DNA from 3 places in the Aureimonas mangrovi genome. Region 2 is predicted to be linked to each of the others. Evidence: predicted binding sites of a transcription regulator. Region 2 holds the regulator's gene; each other region holds the start of a gene.
The links. The regulator LexA, encoded in region 2, represses DNA repair genes until DNA is damaged. The targets are predictions, from matches to a motif close to TGTTCNNNNTGTGTTCNG.
Positions count from the first base shown of each region.

Region 1: a site for LexA is predicted at 3,717-3,734, ahead of H1343_RS01785 (ImuA family protein). Genes of this name have one in related genera too.
Region 3: a site for LexA is predicted at 4,558-4,575, ahead of H1343_RS05495 (putative DNA modification/repair radical SAM protein). Genes of this name have one in related genera too.

Region 1 is NZ_CP059692.1:383,328-391,048, reverse strand. It holds gene H1343_RS01795 (error-prone DNA polymerase) at 1-1,145, opposite strand, end outside; gene H1343_RS01790 (Y-family DNA polymerase) at 1,145-2,563, opposite strand; gene H1343_RS01785 (ImuA family protein) at 2,709-3,656, opposite strand; gene H1343_RS01780 (siderophore-interacting protein) at 4,191-5,237, shown strand; gene H1343_RS01775 (TonB-dependent siderophore receptor) at 5,323-7,416, opposite strand; gene H1343_RS01770 (hypothetical protein) at 7,591-7,721, shown strand, end outside.
Region 2 is NZ_CP059692.1:1,799,280-1,807,000, reverse strand. It holds gene trpD (anthranilate phosphoribosyltransferase) at 1-300, shown strand, start outside; gene trpC (indole-3-glycerol phosphate synthase TrpC) at 297-1,097, shown strand; gene moaC (cyclic pyranopterin monophosphate synthase MoaC) at 1,094-1,591, shown strand; gene H1343_RS08515 (molybdopterin molybdotransferase MoeA) at 1,588-2,796, shown strand; gene lexA (transcriptional repressor LexA) at 2,867-3,583, shown strand; gene H1343_RS08505 (ComEC/Rec2 family competence protein) at 3,619-5,934, opposite strand; gene gltX (glutamate--tRNA ligase) at 6,089-7,510, shown strand; gene gltA (citrate synthase) at 7,650-7,721, shown strand, end outside.
Region 3 is NZ_CP059692.1:1,179,882-1,187,602, reverse strand. It holds gene cydB (cytochrome d ubiquinol oxidase subunit II) at 1-756, shown strand, start outside; gene H1343_RS05510 (DUF2474 family protein) at 746-877, shown strand; gene H1343_RS05505 (alpha/beta hydrolase) at 874-1,836, shown strand; gene H1343_RS05500 (UdgX family uracil-DNA binding protein) at 1,843-3,309, opposite strand; gene H1343_RS05495 (putative DNA modification/repair radical SAM protein) at 3,309-4,544, opposite strand; gene H1343_RS05490 (BA14K family protein) at 4,708-5,085, shown strand; gene H1343_RS05485 (autotransporter assembly complex protein TamA) at 5,423-7,393, shown strand; gene H1343_RS05480 (translocation/assembly module TamB domain-containing protein) at 7,393-7,721, shown strand, end outside.

The DNA.
Region 1 (7,721 bases), 1.4 Mb from region 2:
AGGTCGGCCAGCGCCGGATTAACCTCGGTCACGCCGATGCAGTAGCAGACGGTGGAATTGGCCGCAGATCCCCGGCCCTGGCACAGGATGCCCATGCGCCGGGCTGCCTCCACGATGCGCTGGACCGTGATGAAATAGGGCTCGTATTCCAGTTTCCCGATGAGCTTCAGCTCGTATTCGATCTGCCCGAGCACCTTGTTCGGAACGCCCTCCGGATAGCGCGCCTTCGCACCCTGATAGGCAAGGTGCCGCAACTCCTCTGCCGGCGTGCGGCCGAGCCTGAGCTTTTCCTCCGGGTAGACGTATTTCAGGCTCTTCAGGTCGAAGGAAAGCTCCAAGAAGAAGCGGCTGCTTTCGTCCAACGCATCAGGGTGATCGCGGAACAGGAAAGCCATCTCGTCCAGCGGCTTCAGATGGCGTTCGGCGTTCCTGGACAGAAGGAAGCCCGCTTCGTCGAGCGGCACATGCTCGCGGATGGCGGTGAGGACGTCCTGCATCGGGCGGCGGCCCTCGACATGGCAGAACACATCGTTCGTGGCCATCAGGGGCGCACCTTCCTCCCCGGCGATCCGCGCCGCGAGCGACAAGCGACGCGCGTCGAGCCCGTCGTGCCGCGCGGCGGCCGCAAGGCGCACGCGCATCTCGAACCGCTCGGCAAGAGGAGCGAGCGAGCGCCGGCAAAGATCCTGCGCGGTTTCGAAGGCCGGCCCGACCGCCCCCAGCGCATCGGGGGCGATCAGCGCGAGATTGAGCCCATCGCCCCATTCCAGGAGATCGCGGAGATAAAGAAGGCAGCTTCCCTTTTGCGCGCGAAGATTGCCGAGCGTCAGGAGCCGGCAGAGCCGGCCCCAGCCCTCGCGGTCGCGCGGATAGGCGAGAATGTCGGGGGTGCCGTCGCAGAAGACGAGCCGGGCGCCGGGCCGAAAGGCATAGGCCTCCTCGCGCGCCTGCTGGTAGGCGCGCACGACGCCGGCCACCGTGTTTCGATCGGCAAGGCCGATGCCGCCAAGGCCCAGAAGCTTGGCGGCGACGACGAGCTCCTTCGGGTGCGAGGCGCCGCGCAGGAACGAGAAATTCGAGGCGACGCCGAGTTCGCAAAACCCATCCCGAGCCGGGAAGAACCCCTGTTTCCGGGCCCTGGCCATCAGGCGAACAGCCCATGCAGATACCAGGCAGGCCGGCGCGCCTCGCCGTAGCGACCCTCGCGATAGAGCCAGAAGCGCCGCCCGGCCTCGTCTTCCACGCGCCAGTAGTCGCGCGTCTCACCGGCATCAGTGCGCCACCATTCGGGCGCGATGCGCTCCGGGCCCTCGACGCGGCACACCCTGTGCAGCGCACGGCGCCAGCGAAAGAGCGCCGGCGCGCCCTCGGGCACCTCGGCCGTCGTCTCCACCGGCTCGGGCGGGGCGAGAAGCCGCAGGGGCCGCGGGGCGATCTGCGCCTCGGGCAGGAGCGCCCGCGCAGCGCACTCTCCGCCCATTCCCGGACGACGGATCTGCGCGCGTTCGGGCCGGTGGCTTTCCACTGCGTCGAGGCCGTGGACGGCAACCTCCCCGAGGCGCGCGCTCAGCCGGTCGATCAGCGCCTCAACCGGCTCGCGGCGCTCGCCCGACGCCTCGGCGAACGTTGCCTGCGTCTCGTCCAGCGGATCGGCGACGAGGACGCAGAGCCGCACGAGATCGTAGCCGAAGCCTGCGTCGCGCTCCTCGCCGCCCGCCGTCAGGCGTTCCTTGAAAAGGCGCGACAGGCGGGCCGGGTTTCGCGCCGGGCGCGACAAGGCGACGTCGATGCGTTCGACCGCCCCGTCGACACGGAACAAAGCGAGTTCCAGGCGCCGGGCGCCTTCGCCGCGCCGCTCGAGGTCGCCTGCGACGCGGGCGGCCAGCACTTCGGCGATCCGCAGGATGTCCTCCTGGCGCGAGACAGGCTCGAACAGGCGCTGCTCGTGAAGGATGAGCGGCACCGGCCGCCGCGGGCCGATCGGGCTTCTCGCGCGCCCGGTCGCCTCGTCCAGCCGCCGCATGAAATCCGGCCCGAAGCGACGCGCGGCACCGGCGCGCGGCAGCGCGAGGACGTCGCCGACGCGCTTCAGGCCGAGTCGAGACAGGAGGGCGGCGGTGCGCGGCTCGGGCCCGAGCGCCGCAGCCGGCAGAGGCGAAAGCGCGTCCACCGCAGCGCCGGCGGCCAGCACCGTGCCGGGCGCATGGCGCGCGAGGGCGCGGGCCGTGGCCGCATGGGCGGCGACCGCGGCCTGCCCGGCGATCCCCTGCGCGCGAAGGCGCCGCACGATGTCGGTCAGCATGGCCGCTTCGCCACCGAACAGATGCGCACAGCCGGAAATGTCGAGGATCAGCCCGTCGGGCCCGTCGAACGCCACCAGCGGCGTCCAGCGCTCGCACCAGCAGGCGAGATCGTCCAGAAGCCGCGCCAGCGCGCCCTCGTCGGCAGGACGCGCGTCAAGACCTGGAAACCGGGCGCGTGCCTCCGCGAGCCCAAGGCCGGGAGACAGGCCGAGCGCCTGCGCGCTTTCGCAGAGCGCGCAGAGGCGAAGCGCGCCCTCCACCTTCTCGAAGAGCACGAGCGGTGCGGGGCCGTTGCCGCCGGCCGCGACCGGCGACGATGTCACCGCCCCGCGCGCGCGATGGGCGCTGCCGGGTACCTCGGCGAAGGAGAAGGCAGGTTGCGCGAGAACGTGTCGCGCCCGCCCCTCAGGCGCGTCCGATCGCCAGGCCGGGCCGAGTTCGGCCCGCCGCAACCGGTCGGTCGAAAGGAAGGGCAGCCACAGGGCGAGGAAGCGCTGCGGCACGGGACGCGGCGAAGATGTCGAATCGCTTGTCATGGACGTTCCACTCCAGAAGGAATTCACCGCTGCGCCCGCCCGGCGCCTTCTCCACGCGCAGGCGAAAGACCGGCGCGCCGATCAGCCTGTTCTGGCCGGCTATCGCGCGCACGGGCGCAGCCGGATGGGGCAGGACGCAGATGCGCACGGGGGCGGTCGTCGTCTCGGCCGACGCGCTCTGGCGCAGGAGGATGAAGGGCCGTCCGCTTTCGCGCGCCCGCAGATGCAGGCGCCGCGTGCCCTCCAGCGACAGGAGCTTCGGATTGCCGCGAATCTCCAGGACCGTGAGCGAGGGGGCACCCGAACGCGCGGCTTCCTCGCCGGCCCATACGGCATCCTGCGTCCGGCGCGCGCAGACCGTCACCAGCGCGCGGGGGTCGAGGCCGAACCCGGCGACACCCGCGCGGCAGGCGCTTCCCGCCTCGGCAAAGCCGTTGCCCTGGCCGATCCACAGGAGCGGATGGCGGCGTTCGGCGCCCAGAAGCACGGCGAGCGCCAGGCAAAGTCCCGTCGCGGCTCCGCTTTCGCGCGTCTCGCGCACCCGGATCTCGGTCAACCCCGCCCGCGAGAGCCCGCCCGACAGACAGGCGTCGAGACGCGCATGACCAAGGGAGAGGAGATCGGGCACTTTGCGGGCGGATTGCGCCCCGGCCCGGTTCACTCCACGACCCCGCCCCGATGGATCGCCGCGATCCTCGATCCGGGCGATCGCGAGGCGCAGCCGCTCCAGTCTGGCGGCGACAACGGAAGGCCGGGCGTCGTTGCCAGGCCCTTCTTCCGAAATCTCATGCTCCTGCCGAGCATCGAAAAAAGCCATAAGACACCCATCGGCCGAAGCGCATGGCGCCCGGCCGTCCAATCCGTCTCACGGGACGAATGTTCCTGATATGTTCTTATGGATTCCAGAGCGGCGGGCTAGAGTCAAGCAGAGGAAAGCCAGCGCCGAGTGGATGGCCTGCGATGTGATCGCCGCGCCTCTGTCGCGCGCTGCGATCCGGCCGCTTAGCGGCCGTCCGAACTCCCTGCTTCTCGCCTCAGCTCGAAGACCCGTCACGCTGGGTCGCGGCCTTCGAGGGGTGCGCCGAGGCTTCTGCCTTGGCAAGGCCCCTACGGCATCAGGAGGCGAGCGCATCCTTCCCATTCGGCTTCCTGCGAAGGGCCTTCACCCGCTTGTTCTCGTCCGCCATCGCGCCCGTCTCCCGTCGCCGCGGAAGATAGGAATCATTCTAAACCATTGATGTTCCAGAAGCTCGGAACGGTTTTTCCTCGACGCCGCCCGGTCGGGGCGCTAAGCCACGCTCGTTTTCGCGCCGCCTTTCCGGCGGCCGGCAGACCGGAAGGCCGCGTCCCGATGCTGAAGGCCCGTTGCGAGGTGCCCCTCGACCAGCCGCTCGCCATTCTCGGCGAGCTCTGCGAGCATTATCTCGAACATGGTTCGGCGAGCCATGAGGGCCCGCTCGGCACAATCTCGATCGTCTACGGCAACGCGCGGCTCGAGGCGCGCGAGGCGACCATCTTCGCCGAGGTCGAGGCGACGAGCGAGACGTATCTCGCCTACATGCAGATGGGCATCGTCCATCACCTGCGCGAGTTCGTAGGCGACGCGATGCCGAAGGTGGCGTGGGAAGGCGACGGACGGCTCGGCGTTCTGCCCCCCTTCTTCCGGCAGATGCGGGTGGTGAAGGCCTACGACGTAACGCCGATGATGCGCCGTGTGGTGCTCTCGGGGGAAGACCTCGAAAGCTTCTCGCGTGGCATCCACGTGCGCCTGGTCTTCCCGCCGAAGGGGCGCGCTCCGGTCTGGCCGATCCTCGGCGAGGATGGCTGCCTCGTCTGGCCGCAGGGCGAGGACGCGCCGGTCGCGCGGATCTACACGATCCGGCGCATCGATGTTTCGACCGGCGAGGTCTGGATCGACATCCTGCGCCACGACGGCGACACGACGCCCGGCTCGCGCTTCGCGGTCGAGGCGGCGCCGGGCGACATCGTCGGCATGATGGGCCCCTCCGGCGGGGAACAGGCGCCGGGTCGTTCGCTGGTGCTGATCGGCGACGAGACGGCGATCCCGGCGATCGCCCGGATCATCGAGCGGCTGCCCAAGGACGCGACGGCGCGTGCCATCGTCGAGGTGGCTGGGCCGGAGGAGGAGCAGCCGCTCGGGCGCCATGCGGGCCTCAGCGTCGAGTGGGTGCATCGCGATGCTGGGCCGGGCCGGCTCGCCGAGCGCTTCGAGGCGCTCGACTGGAGCGCGCTGCCGGCTGACAGCTTCGTGTGGGCAGGCTGCGAGTTCGACGACTTCAAGGCGATCCGCCGCCGCTGCCGCTCGGTCCTGAAGCTGCCGAAGGAGCAGCACATGGTCACCGCCTACTGGCGGCGCGGGGTCGCCGAAGAGCACTGAGCGACCCGGTCCCGCAAGAGCGAAGCCGGGCCGGCATCCAGGCAAGGCGGCGGGGCGCGAACGCGCGCGCCGCGTGCCCCTCAGCTCACCATTTGTAGGTCAGCGTCAGGTTCACCTCTCGCGCCTCGCCGTAGAAGCAGGCGATGGTACTGGAGCACGAAACCGTCTCCTCGTCGAAGAGGTTGGAAGCGTTGAGCGCCGCGGCGAAATTGTCCTTCTCGTAGCGGATGGCCGCATCGAACAGAACGTAGTCGTCCACCTTAAACTCGTTGGCCGTGTCGGCATAGGACGAGCCGGTGTAGCGCACGCCAGCCCCGAGGCTGAGGCCTTCCAGGCGCTCGGACGGCACGGTGTAGTCGAGCCAGAGCGAGGCGAAGCTCTCCGGCGTCGCCGGCGTCACGTTGCCGATCTCCAGCGGATTGCCCTCTTCGACCTCGAGATCATACCAGGTGTAGGAGGCGATCGCCTTCAGGTCGTCGGTGATCTGCCCGCTGGCTTCGAGTTCGACGCCTTGCGAGGACACCTTGCCGATCTGGCGGTTGAAGAAGAGGCCGTCGCTGGTGACGAAGTTGTCGCGCGTCAGATCAAAGACGGAGACGGCGAACTGGGTGCCGGGCAGGAAGGTCGGCTGATACTTCAGGCCCACCTCGTACTGCGTTGCCTCCTCCGGCTCGAATGGGTCGCCCGTCAGATCGTCGAGGCCGGTGCGCGGCAGGAACGAGCGGGAGATGCTCGCATACGGGGCTAGGCCGTTGTCGAAATTGTACATCAGGCCCGCGCGGCCCGAGAAGGCGTCTTCGCTCGAGGCAAAGGACGCCGGATCGGCGCCGAAACGGTCCGCTGCGCTGCGGTTGTCGTCGAAATCGGTGTCGACGTAATCGTAGCGGCCCGACAGAAGCAGCGACCATCGATCGAACTTGATGTTGTCCTGGGCGTAGAGGCCGAGCTGGCTCTGACTGGTGTCCGACAGGCTGTAGCGGGAATTGAGAGAGAACGGCTCGCCGTAATTCGGATCGAGAAGGTCGAGCGGCGCGCCGGCTTCGTAGCCCGCCTCGTCGTCGAGCTGGAAGTTCTTGTAGTCCAGACCGAAGAGGAAGCTGTGGGCGAGCGGCCCCGTCTCGACGTTCCATTCGAGCTGGTTGTCGACGGTGAAGAGGTCGACGGTCGGTGTCGTCAGGAAATTGCCGCGCGCAAGCTGTGCATCGGCCGGATCGCCAGCATATCCAACGCCGTAGACGTCGATGAAATCGATCTCCAGCCGCCCGTAGCGCAGGTTCTGGCGCACTGCGAGATCGTTGTTGAAGCGGTGCTCGAACTCGTACCCGGCGAGCGCCTGCGTGCGCTCGAACGAGCTGAGGTCCGGCTCGCCGGTGAACAGGCTGCGCGGGATGCGGCCGAAGGGCGCGTCCACCGCCGTGCCCTCGTAGGGCAGGAAGTTCTGCCCGCGCGTCTCGAGCTTTGAGATGTTGGCGTAGAGGTTGAGCGTGGTGCTCTCGGTCGGCGCCCAGCTGATCGTCGGCAGGATCGCGAACTGGTCGTTGTCGGTGAAATCGACCTTCGTCTCGCCGAAATTGCCGGTACCGACGAAGCGGTAGGCGACCGTACCGTCGGCGCTCACGCCCTCGACGTCCGCTCCGCTCCACACATTGCCGAACTCGTTGACGCCGACGGACACCTCGCCGCGGTTCTGGAAGGTCGGACGCTTGGACTGGAGATTGACAAGGCCGCCCGGATTGGAGCCGCCATAGAGCGCCGAGGACGGCCCGCGAAGGACGTCGATGCGCTCCAGAAGATAGGGGTTCACCTTCCAGGTCGCGAAGCTGTCGCTCGACTGGAGCTGCAGCCCGTCGAGGAAGTAGCTATTGATCTGCGAGGTGAAGCCGCGGATGAGGAACCAATCGTTGCGCGTGTCGGCGCCGAAGGTCTCCGAGCGGATGCCGGGGGTGTAGCGCGTCGCCTCGACGACCGAGCGCGCCGCCTGATCCGAAATCTGCTCGGCGCCGACCACGCTGACAGCCTGCGGGGTCTCGTTCAGAGGCACGTCGCCCTTGGTGGCGCTGGCGCTGTCTTCGGGGACGTAGCCGTTGAACGGGCCGGTACCGCCCTCGCCGGTACCGTCTCCCTCGACCACCACCGTGTCGAGCGTGACGGTTCCCTGCGCCAAGGCGCCAGCTGCCATCAGGCAGCTCGACGCCAGAAGCGTGAACCCAAACGAGCCGAGGCGTCGACCGCAAACCATGAATGCCCCCTGAATTCCCTGTCGCGCCCGGCCGGGTCGCGAACGCGTCAGCGTTACGATAAGTGGAATGAGAGGGTCAACTTAAGCTCGGCCGGAGCGTCGCTTATTCATCACATGTGCTGCCGGCGGGTCACACAAGGCGCCCCGACAGCCTTCGAGAACTCGCGCGCCATGTACTCGCCGGACGGCATCACCGACGAGGACGGCTTCTCGGCGACCTTCGACCCGCGCTTCGCCGAGGCTGC
Region 2 (7,721 bases):
AAGACCTTCTCGATCGACGCTGCGGATTTCGGCCTTCCCCGTCGCGATATCGCCGAGATCAAAGGCGGCGATGCGGCCGCCAATGCGCAGGCCCTGCGGGACGTCCTCGCCGGTGCGGAAAGCGGCTATCGCGACATCGTGCTTCTGAACGCAGGCGGCGCCCTCGTCGTCGCCGGCGAAGCGGCCGACCTTGCCGAAGGCATCGCGATGGCGTCAAAGTCGATCGACAGCGGCGCAGCGCGCGCCGCGCTCGACCGCCTCGTTGCCGCAACGAAGGAAGAGGCAGGAACGGCCCGATGAGCGACATTCTCTCCCGGATCGAGGCCTACAAGCGCGAGGAGATCGCCGCAGCCAAGGCGATCCGCAGCCTCGCCGACCTCGAGCGCGCCGTCGTCACGCGTGACGCGCCGCGCGGCTTTCATGCCGCGCTCCGAAGGCGCGTGGCGAAGGGCGATTTCGCGCTGATCGCGGAAGTGAAGAAGGCGAGCCCCTCCAAGGGCCTGATCCGCGAGGATTTCGATCCGCCGGCGCTCGCCCGTGCCTACGAAACGGGCGGAGCGGCCTGCCTCAGCGTCCTGACCGACGCGCCGTCCTTTCAGGGCGAACCATCCTTCCTCACCGCCGCGCGCGACGCGACCGCCCTGCCCGCGCTGCGCAAGGATTTCATGTTCGACACCTATCAGGTCGCGGAAGCGCGCGCCTGGGGCGCGGACGCGATCCTCGTTATCATGGCGGCGGTTGACGACGCGCTGGCAGCTGACCTCGAGGCCAGCGCAAGCCATTACGGCCTCGATGTTCTGATCGAGGTTCACGACGAAGCCGAGATGGAGCGCGCCCTGCGCCTTGCTTCGCCGCTGATCGGCATCAACAACCGTGACCTGCGCAGCTTTAAGACAGATCTGGCCGTCAGCGAACGCCTCGTTCGCCTCGTTCCCGAAGGGCGGCTCGTCGTCGGCGAAAGCGGCATCAACACGGCTGCCGATTGCGCCCGCCTCTCACGTGCCGGTATCGACACGTTCCTCGTCGGGGAAAGCCTCATGCGCCAGAGCGACGTGACCGCCGCGACGCAGGCCCTTCTTCGCCGCGAGGCCGCATGAACGAGACGCGCCTCACCCATCTCGACGCCACCGGCGCCGCTTCGATGGTCGATGTCGGTGAGAAGGCGGAGACGGCGCGCGCGGCGACCGCCGAAGGCCTCGTTCTGATGCGGCCCGAGACGCTGGAGCTCATCCGCACGGGCCAGGCCGCAAAGGGTGATGTCGTCGCGATCGCCCGCATCGCCGGCATCATGGGTGCCAAGAAGACGTCTGAACTGATTCCTCTCTGCCATCCTCTGATGCTAGAGAAGGTCGGCGTCGAAATATCGATCGAACCGGCGCTTCCGGGCCTGCGCGTGAGCGCGACGGCCAAGGTCGGCGGCAAGACGGGGGTTGAGATGGAGGCCCTGACCGCCGTCTCAGTCGCGTGCCTCACCATCTACGACATGGCGAAAGCGGTGGACCGATCGATGGAAATCTCCGGCATCCGCCTCCTCCACAAAGCCGGCGGGCGCTCAGGAGAGTGGCGATACGGCGAGGGCTCGGTCTCGTGAGCCTTCTGCCGGTCGAGGACGCGCTCGAGCGGCTGCTTCGCGACGCGATTGCCATCGGCGGCACAGAAGAGCTGCCGCTTCGCGCGGCGGCGGGCCGCATCCTCGCTGAGACCGTCGTCGCGCACCGCACCCAGCCCGATTTCGACGCGTCGGCGATGGACGGATATGCCGTGCGCGCCGAGGACGTCCGCGTCGGCACGCCGCTTCGGCTGATTGGCGCTTCCGCTGCGGGCAACGCGTTCGAGAGACAGTTGGGCCCCGGCGAAGCCGTTCGCATTTTCACCGGCGCGCCGGTTCCCCCCGGCGCGAATGCAGTGCTCATTCAGGAAAACACCGCCCGGCCGGACGAGGCTTCGGTTATCCCGACGCAGCCGATCACGCAAGGAAGTCACATCCGCCCGGCCGGCAACGACTTCCGCGAAGGCGGAACGCTGGTCGAGGCCGGAACGCGGCTCGGTGCCGGCACCCTCGCGCTCGCAGCCAGCGGCGGGCATCCGAGCCTGACGGTCCTTCGCAGACCGCGCGTGGCGGTTCTGGCGACGGGCGACGAACTCGTCCCGCCCGGTGAGCCTGTCGGCCCCGCGCAGATCGTCGCCTCCAACACCTACGGCATCATGGCGCTCGCGGAGGCGAACGGCGCCGAGGTGATCGATCTCGGCATCGCGCCGGATAGGATGGACGCTTTGACGGCGCGCATCGACGAGGCCGTCCGGCAAGACGCAGACATCCTCGTGACGATCGGCGGGGCCTCGGTCGGGGACCACGATCTCGTCGCGCGCGCGCTGGAAGCATCCGGCGTTTCCCTCGACTTCTGGAAGGTCGCGATGCGGCCCGGAAAGCCATTGATGGCCGGGCGCCGCGGGCCGATGTGGGTCCTCGGGCTGCCGGGCAACCCGGCATCGAGCATGGTGACGGCGACGCTGTTCCTGCGCCCGCTCCTGCGCCGCCTCGCCGGCCTGGACGACGCTCCAGGCTTTCGCAAAGGCATCCTCGCCACCGACCTGCCGGCCAACGACCATCGCGCCGAGTTCATGCGTGCGAGGATCGAAAGCGGCGACGGCGAGAGGCCGACGATCCGTCCGCTCCCCCGGCAGGACTCCTCGCTCCTCTCCGTCTACGCCGGCGCCACGGCGCTCCTGCTGCGCCCAGCGAACGCGCAGGCAGCGCGCGCGGGAGACGAATGCAGCTATCTTCCACTCGACTGACGCTTGCGGAACACAAACAGAACAGATAGCTTTGTTCAGGTTTTGTTTTTGATTCGTCCGGGGCGCACGTATGCTGACGCGCAAGCAGCACGATCTCTTGATCTTCATCAACGATCGGCTGCAGGCGGCCGGCGTTCCGCCGTCCTTCGACGAAATGAAGGACGCTCTCGAATTGAAGTCGAAGAGCGGCATTCACCGGCTTATCACGGCTCTGGAGGAACGAGGCTTCATTCGCCGTCTTCCGAACCGGGCCCGCGCATTGGAAATTCTACGGTTGCCGGAGGGCGCGGCAGCCAAGGCTCCACCACGTCCGCAGGCTGGCTTCCGACCCAGCATCGTCGGTGGCTCTCGGGCTCCGGCCGTCGAGGAGGCCCGACCGACCCGGATCGCGGAGGCCGCGAACGACATCGTCAGTATCCCGGTGATGGGGCGCATCGCTGCCGGCGTTCCGATCTCGGCGATCCAGCACAACACACGCAGCGTTGCGCTGCCGCCCGACATGATCGGCCAGGGCGAACATTACGCACTCGACGTCGCGGGCGATTCGATGATCGAGGCCGGCATTCTGGACGGAGATACGGTGGTCATCCGCCGCGCGGATACAGCAAGCCCCGGTGACATCGTCGTCGCCCTCGTGGACGACGAAGAGGCGACGCTCAAGCGCTTCCGTCGCAAAGGCGATCGCATCGCGCTGGAGGCCGCGAACCCGGCCTATGAAACGCGTATCTTCGGCGCCGATCAGGTGAAGGTGCAGGGCCGCCTCGTCGGATTGATCCGCCGTTACTGAGCCGGGGCGCTGCCTGGCAGTTCTCGCCTGCCAAGCTATTCGGCCACGGCTGGCGTGGTCGCGTTGGCGACATCGCCCCTATCACCAGCATCGACATCGCTGGCGTCGACATTGCCGGCATTCGGGTTGCGCCAGTATTCCGGCCATGATGCAAGACGGTGGAGGTTCCACTCGTGCGGCTCGTCCGGAACCGCGCGACGAATCCGAAGTGCGCCATCGCTCGGCAGGCGGCCATCGAAGGCAAGCGAGCCGCTGGCGCGCAGAGTCCGCAGCGTCACCAGATGCGCGCCGGATCGGCATTGTGAGAGCCTGATCGCGCGCGCGACGATGGCGATGTCTGTCGTGTCACAGAGAAGCCCGGTCTTCTCGTAGTCTTCCGTCCAGCCGATCGAGAGGCCTGAGTGTGTGACGGCCCGGCACACGCCGTCCTCTCCACATGCGAAGGGCTGGAAGAGAGGATCGGGTCGGGCGCTCGGCGCAGCGGTGTCGCCCGACAATACCGCGAACCGCTCTTGCGGGAACGCCCTTTCCCACTGGTCGGCAACGAAGCGGTTCGGGCGCTCGCGCAAATGGTGCAACCGCCCTTCCGAATCGATCAGAGCGACCTGCTTTCCATCCTCGAAGACAAGGAGTTCCGGCGGCGGCGCTTTGCTGCTCGCCAGCCAGAGTCCAGCAACCGCGAGCGGCACGCAGACCCATCTCAGACGGCTCGCGAGAAAGCAGGCTGCCAGCAGCGCAGCTGTAAGGATGACCAGCGCGAGCGGCGAGATGATCCCGGTTGCATGGTCCGGAAAGCGTTCGGCCAGCCACCGCGCCATCTCGAACACGGCCGTCAGGCCGTATCCCATGAGCCTGAGTAGCGGTCCGTCAAGCCCGAAGGGCATGACCAACACCGAAACGAGCGCAAGCGGCATGATCCAGAACGAGAAGAGCGGCATCACAGCCACGTTGGCGATCAGGCTGCCGAGGGTTGCCGCCCGCTGAAAGTGGTAGGCGCCGTAAATGGCCGTCGCCGCGCCAGCGATGATGGCCGTCAGGGCCAACCCGCCGATGGCGAGGAGGATGCCGGCAAGAAGCCCGCGATCGCGGCGCGGGCGTTTGTCACCAGCCCGGCGCGCGCTCCACCAGCGTGTGATGGCGCCATACGCGCCGACGAGCGCGGCCGTCGCCGCGAAGGACATCTGGAAGCTCGCCGTGACCACCTGGTGCGGGTTGAGCGCCATGACGATGATGCCGGCGATGGCGACGTTTCGGAGCGTCAGCGCCGGCCTGTCGAGCATCACGGCGCCCAGCATGATGGCGAGCATGATGTAGGAGCGCAGCGTCGCGACGTTCTCGCCCGCGATCATGAGATACCCCGTCGCGACGAGGAAGGCGGCGGCCGCTGCGATTTTCTTGCCGGGCACGCGAAGCGCCATAGCCGGCCAGGCTGCGATAACCGCCCTGATGGACAGCATCGCGAAACCCGCCACCAGCGCCATGTGGAAGCCGGAGATAGACAGGACATGCGCAAGCCCCGTGATGCGGAGCCATTCGTTGATTTCGTCCGGGATCGCGGTGCGCGCCCCCGTAACCAGTGCTGCCGCGACCGCCCCTTCCGGCCCGCCGATCGCCGTGCGGATGCGCTCGGTCACCTCGACGCGCAGCGCTGCGATCCGCTGTGCGAGGTCGAGCGAGGCGGGCCGGGCCGCAGCCTCCGGCGCGCCGAGCGAGAAACCGTAGGCGCCGAGCCCTGAGAAAAAGGGCGTGAAGACGAAGTCGTGCGCACCGGGTATCGCCGGCCCCGGCGGCGGGCGCAGGCGCACGAGCCCCTCATAGATGCCGCCCACCGGTATCGGCTCATGTCGGCTGGAGACCACGATGCGCACACGCTCGGGCGGGCGCGACAGGACCGGGCGCTCGGTGGAAAGGACGTCGAGGACGTAGCGGTAGCGACCTCGTTCGTCCGCCTCACGCCAGACGACACGCCCTTCCAGGCGCACCGTCGCCTCGCCCGAAAAGATCGTGGTCTGCGCGCGCCCGACCTCCCATTCAGCAAGGCCGGCGCCTCCGAGGCCGCAAGCGAGAAGCAGGGCCAGGGCGCGAAGGCCGGATGGCATGCGCGGTGTCAGCACCACGGCGAGCGCGAGCGGAATGCCAACCAGTACGACGGCCCAACCCGGTCGCATATCGGCACCGTAGAAAAGCGCGATTCCCAGAATCAGGCCGAGCGGAACGAGGAAGAAGGCGGTGCGCCGCTCCGCTTCGACGGCGATCTGGACGGCGAACCAAGCTCGAAGGCGATAGCGATCCTGATCCCACGGCTGTCCGCGGGCGCCGGTCCATGTCGAGGCGGCGTCCCCAACGCCCATTGCCGTCCCCTCGTCGACGCCGGCGTCCCGGCTCCCCCTTCACATGCTACACGGGTTGGGGCAAAAGCCGAGCGAAAAGCGCCGTGGTCCGCCGTGCGGGCGAAGCGCACAAGGGCGCGCGGGCGCGCCGAACCCTTCCGCTTCTGGAGCCGCAATGACCGACCGCGTCGTCACCCGTTTCGCCCCCTCGCCCACCGGCTTCCTGCATATCGGCGGGGCGCGCACGGCGCTCTTCAACTGGCTCTACGCGCGCCACACCGGCGGCAAGATGCTCCTTCGCATCGAGGATACAGACCGCGAGCGCTCGACCGAAGCGGCGGTGACGGCGATCATCGAGGGCCTCGACTGGCTGGGTCTCACCGCGGACGGACCGCCCGTCTCGCAGTTCGAGCGGGCCGCGCGCCACCGGGCGGTCGCCGAGGAGATGGTGGCGCGCGGCAACGCCTACTATTGCTACGCAAGCCAGGCCGAACTCGAAGAGATGCGCGAGAAGGCGAAAGCCGAGAAGCGCCCCCCTCGCTACGACGGGCGCTGGCGCGATCGCGATCCCGCCGAGGCGCCTTCGGGCGTCAAGCCGGTCGTCCGTCTGAGGGCACCGCTCGACGGCGAGACGATCGTGCGCGACCGCGTGCAGGGCGAAGTGCGCTTCCCGAACAAGGACCTCGACGACCTCGTGCTTCTGCGTTCGGACGGCACGCCCACCTACATGCATGCCGTGGTCGTCGACGATCACGACATGGGGGTCACGCACATCATCCGCGGCGACGACCACCTGACCAATGCGGCCCGCCAGACGCTGATCTACAAGGCGATGGGCTGGGATGTACCCGAGATGGCGCATATCCCGCTGATCCATGGCGCGGACGGAGCCAAGCTCTCCAAGCGGCACGGCGCGCTCGGCGTCGAGGCCTATCGCGCGATGGGCTATCTGCCCAAGGGGCTTTTGAACTACCTCGCCCGTCTGGGCTGGAGCCACGGCGACGACGAGATCATGTCGATCGAACAGATGATCGGCTGGTTCGACGTCGATGATGTGAACAAGGGCGCCTCGCGCTTCGATTTCGCCAAGCTGGAGGCCGTCAACGGTCACTGGATGCGCGCCTCGTCCGACGAGGAGCTCGTCGAAGCACTCATGCGCGAGCGTGATCATCTGCCGAACGGCGAAATTCTGAAGCGTCGCGACGATGCAACCGTGCGCCGGCAGCTTACCGCCGCGATGCCGGGCCTGAAGGAGCGTGCGAAGACACTGGTCGAACTGGCTGAAAGTTCTGCATATCTCTTCGCTGACCGACCGCTTCCTTTCGAGGAGAGGGCCGAGGCGATCCTCGCCGATGGGGGACGGGTCGTCATCGCGGGCCTCCTACCCGGCCTTTCCTCGCTCGCCGAATGGACACCCGAAGCGCTCGAGGCCGTGGTGCGGGAATACGCCGAGGCCAATGGCCTCAAGCTCGGCAAGGCGGCGCAGCCCCTGCGTGCCGCGTTGACCGGACGGACGACTTCGCCAGGTGTCTTCGACGTGCTCTCGGTTCTGGGGCGAGAGGAATCCCTCGCGAGGCTCGGCGATCAGGCCGGGTGACGCGCTTTACGTTGCGCCGCAAAACGTAAGGTGGCAAAAACTTGTTCGACTCCTGCCTTGGGTATAGGCAGGTGACCAATTTCCATAGTTGCACCGCAGCGGCGTGAGCCGTCCGCGGGACGGAAGGAAGGGATACGGCATGAGTGAAACGGCGAAGCTGGCGCTCGATGGCAAACAGGCCGAATTCGGCCTGCGACACGGAACGATCGGG
Region 3 (7,721 bases), 620 kb from region 2:
GCGATGCTCTTGGCGCTCGTCTTCCGCGGCGTCGCCTTCGAGTTCCGCTTCCGCACGGTGCGCTGGCGCAAGACCTGGGATCGCGGCTTCTTCCTCGGCTCCCTGACGGCGGCCTTCGCGCAAGGCATCGCGCTCGGCACCATCGTACAGGGCATCGAGATCGAGAACCGCGCCTATGCCGGCGGCTGGTATGACTGGCTGACGCCCTTCTCCCTGCTGACCGGCGCGGCGGTGGTCGTCGGCTACGCGCTTCTCGGCGCGACGTGGCTGATCATGAAGACGGAAGGTCCCTTGAACCGCGAGGCCGCGGGCTTCGCGAAGGTCGCGGGGTTCGGCACGCTCGTGCTCATCGGCGTCGTCTCGGCGTGGATGCCGTTCCTGCAGGACGAGTTCTTCGCGCGCTGGTTCGCCTTTCCGCAGATCGTCCTCGTCGCGCCCGTTCCGATCCTCGTCGCCCTCGCAGCTCTCGTCCTCTTCCGCTCCCTCGCCAACCACGAATCGGAGCGGCGGCCGTTCCTCGCCTCGCTGGCGCTTTTCGTCCTGTCCTTCATCGGCATCGGCATCTCGTTCTATCCGAACATCCTGCCGCCGGAACTGACGATCTGGGACGCGGCGGCGCCCGACTCCTCGCTCGCCTTCATGCTCGTCGGCGCCGTCCTGCTGGTGCCGATGATCCTCGCCTATACGGGCTATTCCTACTGGATCTTCAGGGGCAAGGTGCGCGAGGGCGAGGGGTATCACCAGCATGGCCACTGATCGTCGCCGCACGGCGAGCGGTCCGCTCTGGAAACGCCTCGCCTGGTTCGCGCTCCTGTGGTGCGCGAGCCTCCTGGCGATCAGCATCGTCGCCTACGCGATCCGGTCGGCGATCCTGTGAGAACGGCGGCCCCCTTTGCGGCAGCCCTCGCCTGCCTCGTCTCGTCGACGGTGACCTCGGCTTCCGAGTTGCAGCCCGTCTCGGTCGCCAGCACGGCGCTCGGCCGCGATATGGCCGTCGAGGTCTATGTGCCGGACGGTCCGGTACCGGCAGAGGGCTGGCCGGTGCTTTATCTCCTCCACGGCCATGACGGAAACGAGCGGAGCTGGGCCGATCTCGGCGGCATCCAGGCAAGGCTCGACCGGCTCATCGCCGACGGGACGATCGCGCCGCTCCTCGTCGTCATGCCCGATGCCGGGAACAGCTGGTACGTGGACTCGGCCGATGTGGACGGGCCGGGCGACTACGAAACCGCGATCACGGTCGATCTTGTCGCCCATGTCGAGGCGAACTATCCGGCGCAGAAGAGCGCCGCCGGCCGCGCCATCGCAGGCCTGTCGATGGGCGGCTTCGGGGCGATCCGCCTCGCCTACGCTCATCCACAGCTCTACACCGCGACCGCCAGCCTTTCGGGCGCGCTGTGGAACAACGTGCCCTCTGAGGATATCAGCGACGATCCGGACGATCTGCGCCTCATCGCCGACAGCGTCTTCTTCCACCGTATCGACGCTGATACGATCGGCACCGGTCGCATTCTGCCGTCCACGGGCGACCACTTCGCCGGCGCCTTCGGCGAGCCCTTCGAGGCAGCGCGCTTCAACGCGCACAACGTCTTCACCCTGCTGCAGCAGGCCGTGGACAGCGACGTGCCGCTGCCCAAGACCTATCTCACGGCAGGCGACGACGACGGCTTCAACCTGTGGCGAGGCGCGATCTCGCTGCACGAGACGCTGATCGCGGATGGCCGCACCTCGGAACTGCGCATCACCGATGGCGACCACGTGTGGTCGCTGTGGTCCGTCTCCATCGTCGACGTCCTGCGCTTCATCGACGCGCAATGGGTCAAGCCAGCGCCTTGAGGCCGCCTATCCGAGCGCGATCTCCGGCACGAAATCCTTCGCCAGCGCCATGTCCTCTTCGAAGGCGGCCTGCTCGCGGGCCTTGGCCGCCGCATCCGGCAGGCGCAGGATGTAGGACGGGTGGACGGTCACGAGGAGCTTGGTGCCCTCGTCGAGATCGATCAGCCGCGAGCGCGTGTCCCGGATCGTGACCGTCTTGCCGAGGACGGAGGCCGCGGCTGTCGCGCCGAGCGCCACGATCAGCTTGGGGCGGATCATCTCGCGCTCGATCTGGAGCCACCAGCGGCAGACCTTCACCTCGCCCATGTTCGGCTTGGCGTGGATGCGCCGCTTGCCGCGCGGCTCGAACTTGAAGTGCTTCACGGCGTTCGTGACATAGGCCTGCCGCCGATCGACGCCGGCCGCCGCGAGCGCTGCGTCGAACACCTTGCCGGCCGGCCCCACGAAGGGGTGGCCGGCCAGATCCTCCTGATCGCCCGGCTGCTCACCGACGAAGATCACCGGCGCATCTGCCGGCCCCTCGCCGAAGACCGTCTGCGTCGCCGGCTCCCAGAGCGGGCACGCCCTGCAGTTCTTCGCCTGCTCGCGCGCTTCCTGCAGATCGTCCGGCCGCTTGTTGAAGCCGGCGAAGACCTCATCCAGGCCGCGCTGTGCCATCATTCGCTCCGCGTTCTTCTCATGGCGCAGGCTCGGCAGCGTCGGCGCGTTCTCGATCATGCGGCGAGCGGCCGCCTCGGCGCCCTTGATGAGCGGATCGATCAGCGCGGCTTCAGGCAGGTTGTGCCAGTATTTCTTCGGCATCTCCGCCTGCATCGCCTTCACCTTCAGCCGGGCCGGGTTGAAGATCGAGGCATAGTAGGTGAGCCAGAGCGCTTCCATGTCGTCGTCCGCCGGCTTCTGATCGGCGGACGCACCCGGGCCAAAGTCCAGTTCCACCCCATCCCAGTGGACGGAGCGCTTCGGCGTCAGGATCGACCATACCATGCCGGTGAAACGCCGCATGAAGAAGGGCGCCGTCAGCTCGACGACGTGGTGGAAGGGCTCGAACCAGGCGATGTAGTGTCGCCCCTCCGGTGTCTCGATCTCCCGAAAGCGCACGAAGGCCTTCATCTTGTGGCTGTCACGGCGCACGGCCTTCGCCATCTCCTGCGCACGTGAAACGTCCGGGTCCGAGACGATCTCCAGAAGCGCCTTTTCATTCTGCAGGCGCCAGAGAAGCCGGTAGGCGAGGCGGAAGCGCTCCGGGTCGCTGTTGCAGACGAGAAGGCCGGCAAGGTCCGGGAAGGCGCGCGGCACGAAAGCGGGCGCCGTGCCCTTGGGCATCGGCGGCAGCGGCTCGGCGAAGAGCTCGCCCGCCTCGCCCTCGACCGAAAAGCTCATATGCTCAGGCTCGATGCCGAGCGCCAACGCCGTGCGCGCGGCCGACCGCCAACCCTCGAAATCAGCCGGGGCGACGAGGCTGGCGACGAACATCAGAACAGGCTCAGCTGCTCGGCCTTCGGCGCGACCAGTGGGCGCAAATGCTCACGATCGGTCAAGCCGCCGGGCGACCAGTCGAGCGCCGATACGAAAGGGCGGACCCTCTCGACCGAATGGCAGAGCTTCGCCACATCGTCGAGCCGAAGCGTGCGATGGCGGCGCGTCGACAGAATGCGGTCGACAGCCTTCGTCCCGAAGCCCGGAACGCGCAGCAGCGTCTCGCGATCGGCGCGGTTGACGTCGACCGGAAATCGGCCGCGGTTCTTCAAAGCCCAGGCCAGCTTGGGATCGATCGAGAGATCGAGCATCCCGCCGATGCCGCCCGAGACGATCTCGCCGCGTTCGAAACCGTAAAAGCGCATCAGCCAATCCGCCTGGTACAGCCGATGCTCGCGCATCAAGGGCGGCTTGGCGAGCGGCAGGCGCGAGGACGCATCGGGGATCGGCGAGAAGGCCGAATAGTAGACGCGGCGCAAACGGTAATTGCCGTAGAGGTTCTCGGAACGCGACAGGACCGCGTCGTCGTCCGAGCCGTCCGCGCCGATGATCATCTGCGTCGACTGACCGCCCGGAGCGAACTTCTTCGGCCGCGCCCGGTCCTTCTTCTCACCCTTGTGCTCCTCGATCTTGAGCCGCAGGTGCCCCATCGAGCGCTTGATGTCGCGCGGTGCCTTTTCCGGCGCGAGCGCGCCGAGAGAGAGATCCGTCGGCAGTTCGATGTTGATCGACAGTCGGTCGGCGAAAAGCCCCGCCTCCTCGATCAGCGCGGGCGAGGCATCCGGGATGGTCTTCAGGTGGATGTATCCGGCAAAGCCATGCTCGAGGCGCAGCTTTCGTGCTACGCGCACCATCTCCTCCATCGTGTAATCCGAGTTGCGGATGATGCCGGAGGAGAGGAACAGGCCCTCAATGTAGTTGCGCTTGTAGAAGTTGAGCGTCAGCTCGACGACTTCGTCCACCGAGAAGCGCGCCCGCGCCACGTTCGATGAGGAGCGATTGATGCAATAGACGCAGTCATAGATGCAGAAATTGGTCAGAAGGATCTTGAGGAGCGAGATGCATCGCCCGTCCGGCGCATAGGCGTGGCAGATGCCGGAGCCTTCCGTCGATCCTATACCCTTCGTCTTCGACGAGTCGCGTTTCGTCGAGCCGCTGGACGCACAGGATGCATCGTATTTCGCGGCGTCCGATAGGATCGCGAGCTTGTCGATGAGCGTCGTCTGAGCCATTCGCCCGATATAGCGTTCTCATTTCGTTCGACCAAGCGGCTTGACGGCGTGACCCTTGGCCGCACTTTGAACGCTCGGTTCAGCGGACGTTCAGGCGGACGCGAGCATGTTGGCGCCATCAAGCTGGCGAGCGCGAAGCGGCCAAGGCACAAACGAGGAAACGATGATGCGCAAGATTTTCCAGAGCATGCTGGCAGTCGCGGTTCTGGCGACGGGCTCTCTGTCTTTCGCCACTCCGCAGGCGTCCGCGCAGGGCGTGCGGATCGAGGTCGGCCCGCGGGGCGTCGAGGTCGACCGGGTTCGCGATCGCGATCGCGGGCGCAGCTTTTGCGATCGCAACCCGCGGGCTCGCGAGTGCCGCGGCCATGACCGCCGCGACCGGCATTGGGACCGTGGCGACCGTGGGCGCGATCGCTATCATGGTCCGCGTCCGAGCCGCGCCTCGGTCGCACGCTGCGCCCAGCGTTACCGGTCCTACGACCCGCGCACCCACACTTATGTGGTGAACAGCCGCGGTGACCGACGCGTCTGCCGCCTCTGAGGACGCACCACACGCCCTCCGACCCGCCGCCGGCCGAACGCCGGACGGATCGCCCCCCTCGCCTGCTTCAGCGGGCGGGGATTTACGTGCAGCCTCGCGCAGAGCCGCAAACCTGTGGCGCAAGTCCCACAAAACCTTCATGGAATAGCCTGCCCCGCGACCAAATGGCGCCATCGGTCGATTCGACGGTTGTCGCAACGTCGGCTTGCAGGCATCTTTCCGAAGCACGCTTCGGGGGAAGTGCCGGCCGTCTGGCCGCTCGCATGAAAAGGCCGGTTCGCCGCCTTCTCGTTCGCTCCCGGAGCAGACCGGGTCCTTGCGAAGAGAAGACGTTCATTTGCGTATCGAATTCAAGGGCCTTCTTGGCGGTATCGCCGCATTCGCCGTGGCGTCGACGAGCCTTCTTGCCTTGGCGCCGACGAGTGCCGACGCGCGCAGCCTTCTCGACCCGTTCGGTCTTTTTACCAGCGACGAGGACGAGGACGAGGAAGGCGACGATATCGTCGATCCGGTCGAGTACACTGTCACCCTGACGGTCTCGCCCGAGATCGAGGATCTCGAAAGCACACTGCGCTCGGCTTCCACCCTCGTTGCCGATGAGGACGAGGCGGTGTCCGGCTCGCTCGGTCTTCTGTCGAAAGCCCGGAACGACCGCCGGCGCCTTGTTGCGGCGCTGTTCGAGAATTCCCGCTACGGCGGTATCGTCACGATCCGCATCCAGGGGCAGGACATCGCCGAACTGCAGCCGGACGCGACCTTCGACACGTCCGGCCCGGTGCCCGTCGAGATCTTCGTTCAGCCGGGCGATCTTTTCACGGTCGGGCGCGTGGCGCTTTCCACCGACAACGGCCGTGTCCTCGATCCCGAGACCTATGAACTGACTCCCGGATCATCGGCCGATTCCACCCGGATCCTCGCCGCCGAGAACCAGGTCTTCCGCGATCTGCGCAACGAGGGCCGCCCCTTCGTCGCCGTCACGGGGCGCGACGTCGTCGCCGACCACGCGACCGACACGCTGGACTATGCGCTGGAGCTTTCGCCAGGCGAGCCCGTGCCCTTCGGCCAGACCAGCGTCACCGGCACGCAAGAGGTCATCCCGGGCTTTGTGGCCTACATGGCCGGGATCGAGCCCGGCACGATCTACTCGCCGGAGGATCTCGAGCTCGCCCGCGAGCGCCTCGTCTCCCTCGGCGTCTTCTCGTCAGTGAACGTGCGCATCGCGGACGCGCAGGCCTCCGACGGCACGGTGCCGGTTCTGGTCGAGGTTTCCGAGCGTCCGTTCAACACGCTGGGCGCCGGCGCCACCTTCTCCAACACGGACGGCGCGGGCGTGAATGCCTATTATGAGCGCCGCAATCTGTTCGGCCGCGCCGAGAGCATCCGCCTCGAAGGCTCGGTCAGCCGCATCGGCGCCAACGAGATTTCCGACAATGGCCGCGAGATCGACGGCGTCGACTTCCGCGGCGGGGCGACCTTCCGCAGGCCAGGCGTTCTCGGGCCCGACTCCGTCTATGTCGGCTCGCTGATCGCGCTGCGCGAACAGCCGCTCGCCTACGACCGCTACTCCATCGCGGGCACAAGTGGGGTCGAATACAAGATCGACGAGGTGCAGAGCGTCATCGCGGGCATCCGCGTCGAATACGAGGAGATCACCGACTATCTGGGCGACGACGAATTCCTGATCGCCTCGGCGCCCCTCACCTACACCTTCGACAACCGTGACGACGAGCTGAACCCGACCGAGGGGCTCCGCCTGCAGGCCTATGTCGAACCTTCCTACGATGCGCTGGGCTCGACGCCCTTCGTCAAGGCACGCGGCGACGTCTCGGCCTATCTCTCCTTCGACGAGAACGATCGCTTCATCGTCGCCGGCCGCGCCGCGCTCGGCTCGGTCTTCGGCGCGGACCTTGAGGATGTGCCAAACTCCCGGCGCTTCTATGCCGGCGGCGGCGGCTCGGTGCGCGGCTACGTTTTCCAGTCGATCGGCCCCTACTACCCGGACTTCGCCCTCCCCGGCACCAACCCGATCTTCGTCGACACGCCGACCGGCGGCCTTTCGCTCTTCGAGGCATCCGCCGAACTGCGCATCGGGGTGACGGAGAACATCCAGATCGTGCCGTTCATCGACGGCGGCACGGTTTCCGACGATCTTTTTCCCGATTTCGGCGAGTTCAAGCTCGGGGCCGGCGTCGGCGCGCGATATCTGACGAGCTTCGGCCCGATCCGCATCGACGTCGGCATTCCGCTCGATCCGGGCCCGCGCGACGGCTCGTTCCAGATCTATGCCGGCATCGGACAGGCCTTCTGATGATGACGCTCTCCCGCTCCCTTGCCCCGCTCGCTCTCGCCGCCGGTTTCGCCGTCGCGCCGGCTGCTCCGGCGAACGCCCAGCAGTTCGTCGCCAACCAGATCGCCAACCTCATCTCTTCGGAGAACGCGCAGGTCGAGATCACCGGCCTGTCCGGCGCGCTGTCGGGGGCTCTGCGCATCGGCGAGATCACCGTCTCTGACGCGGACGGCGTCTATCTGACCGCGACCGACCTCGCGATGGACTGGTCGCCGCTGGCGCTCGCGCGCTCCAACGTCTCCATCGAGAACCTGTCCGCCGGCCAGATCACGCTGACGCGCCTGCCGGG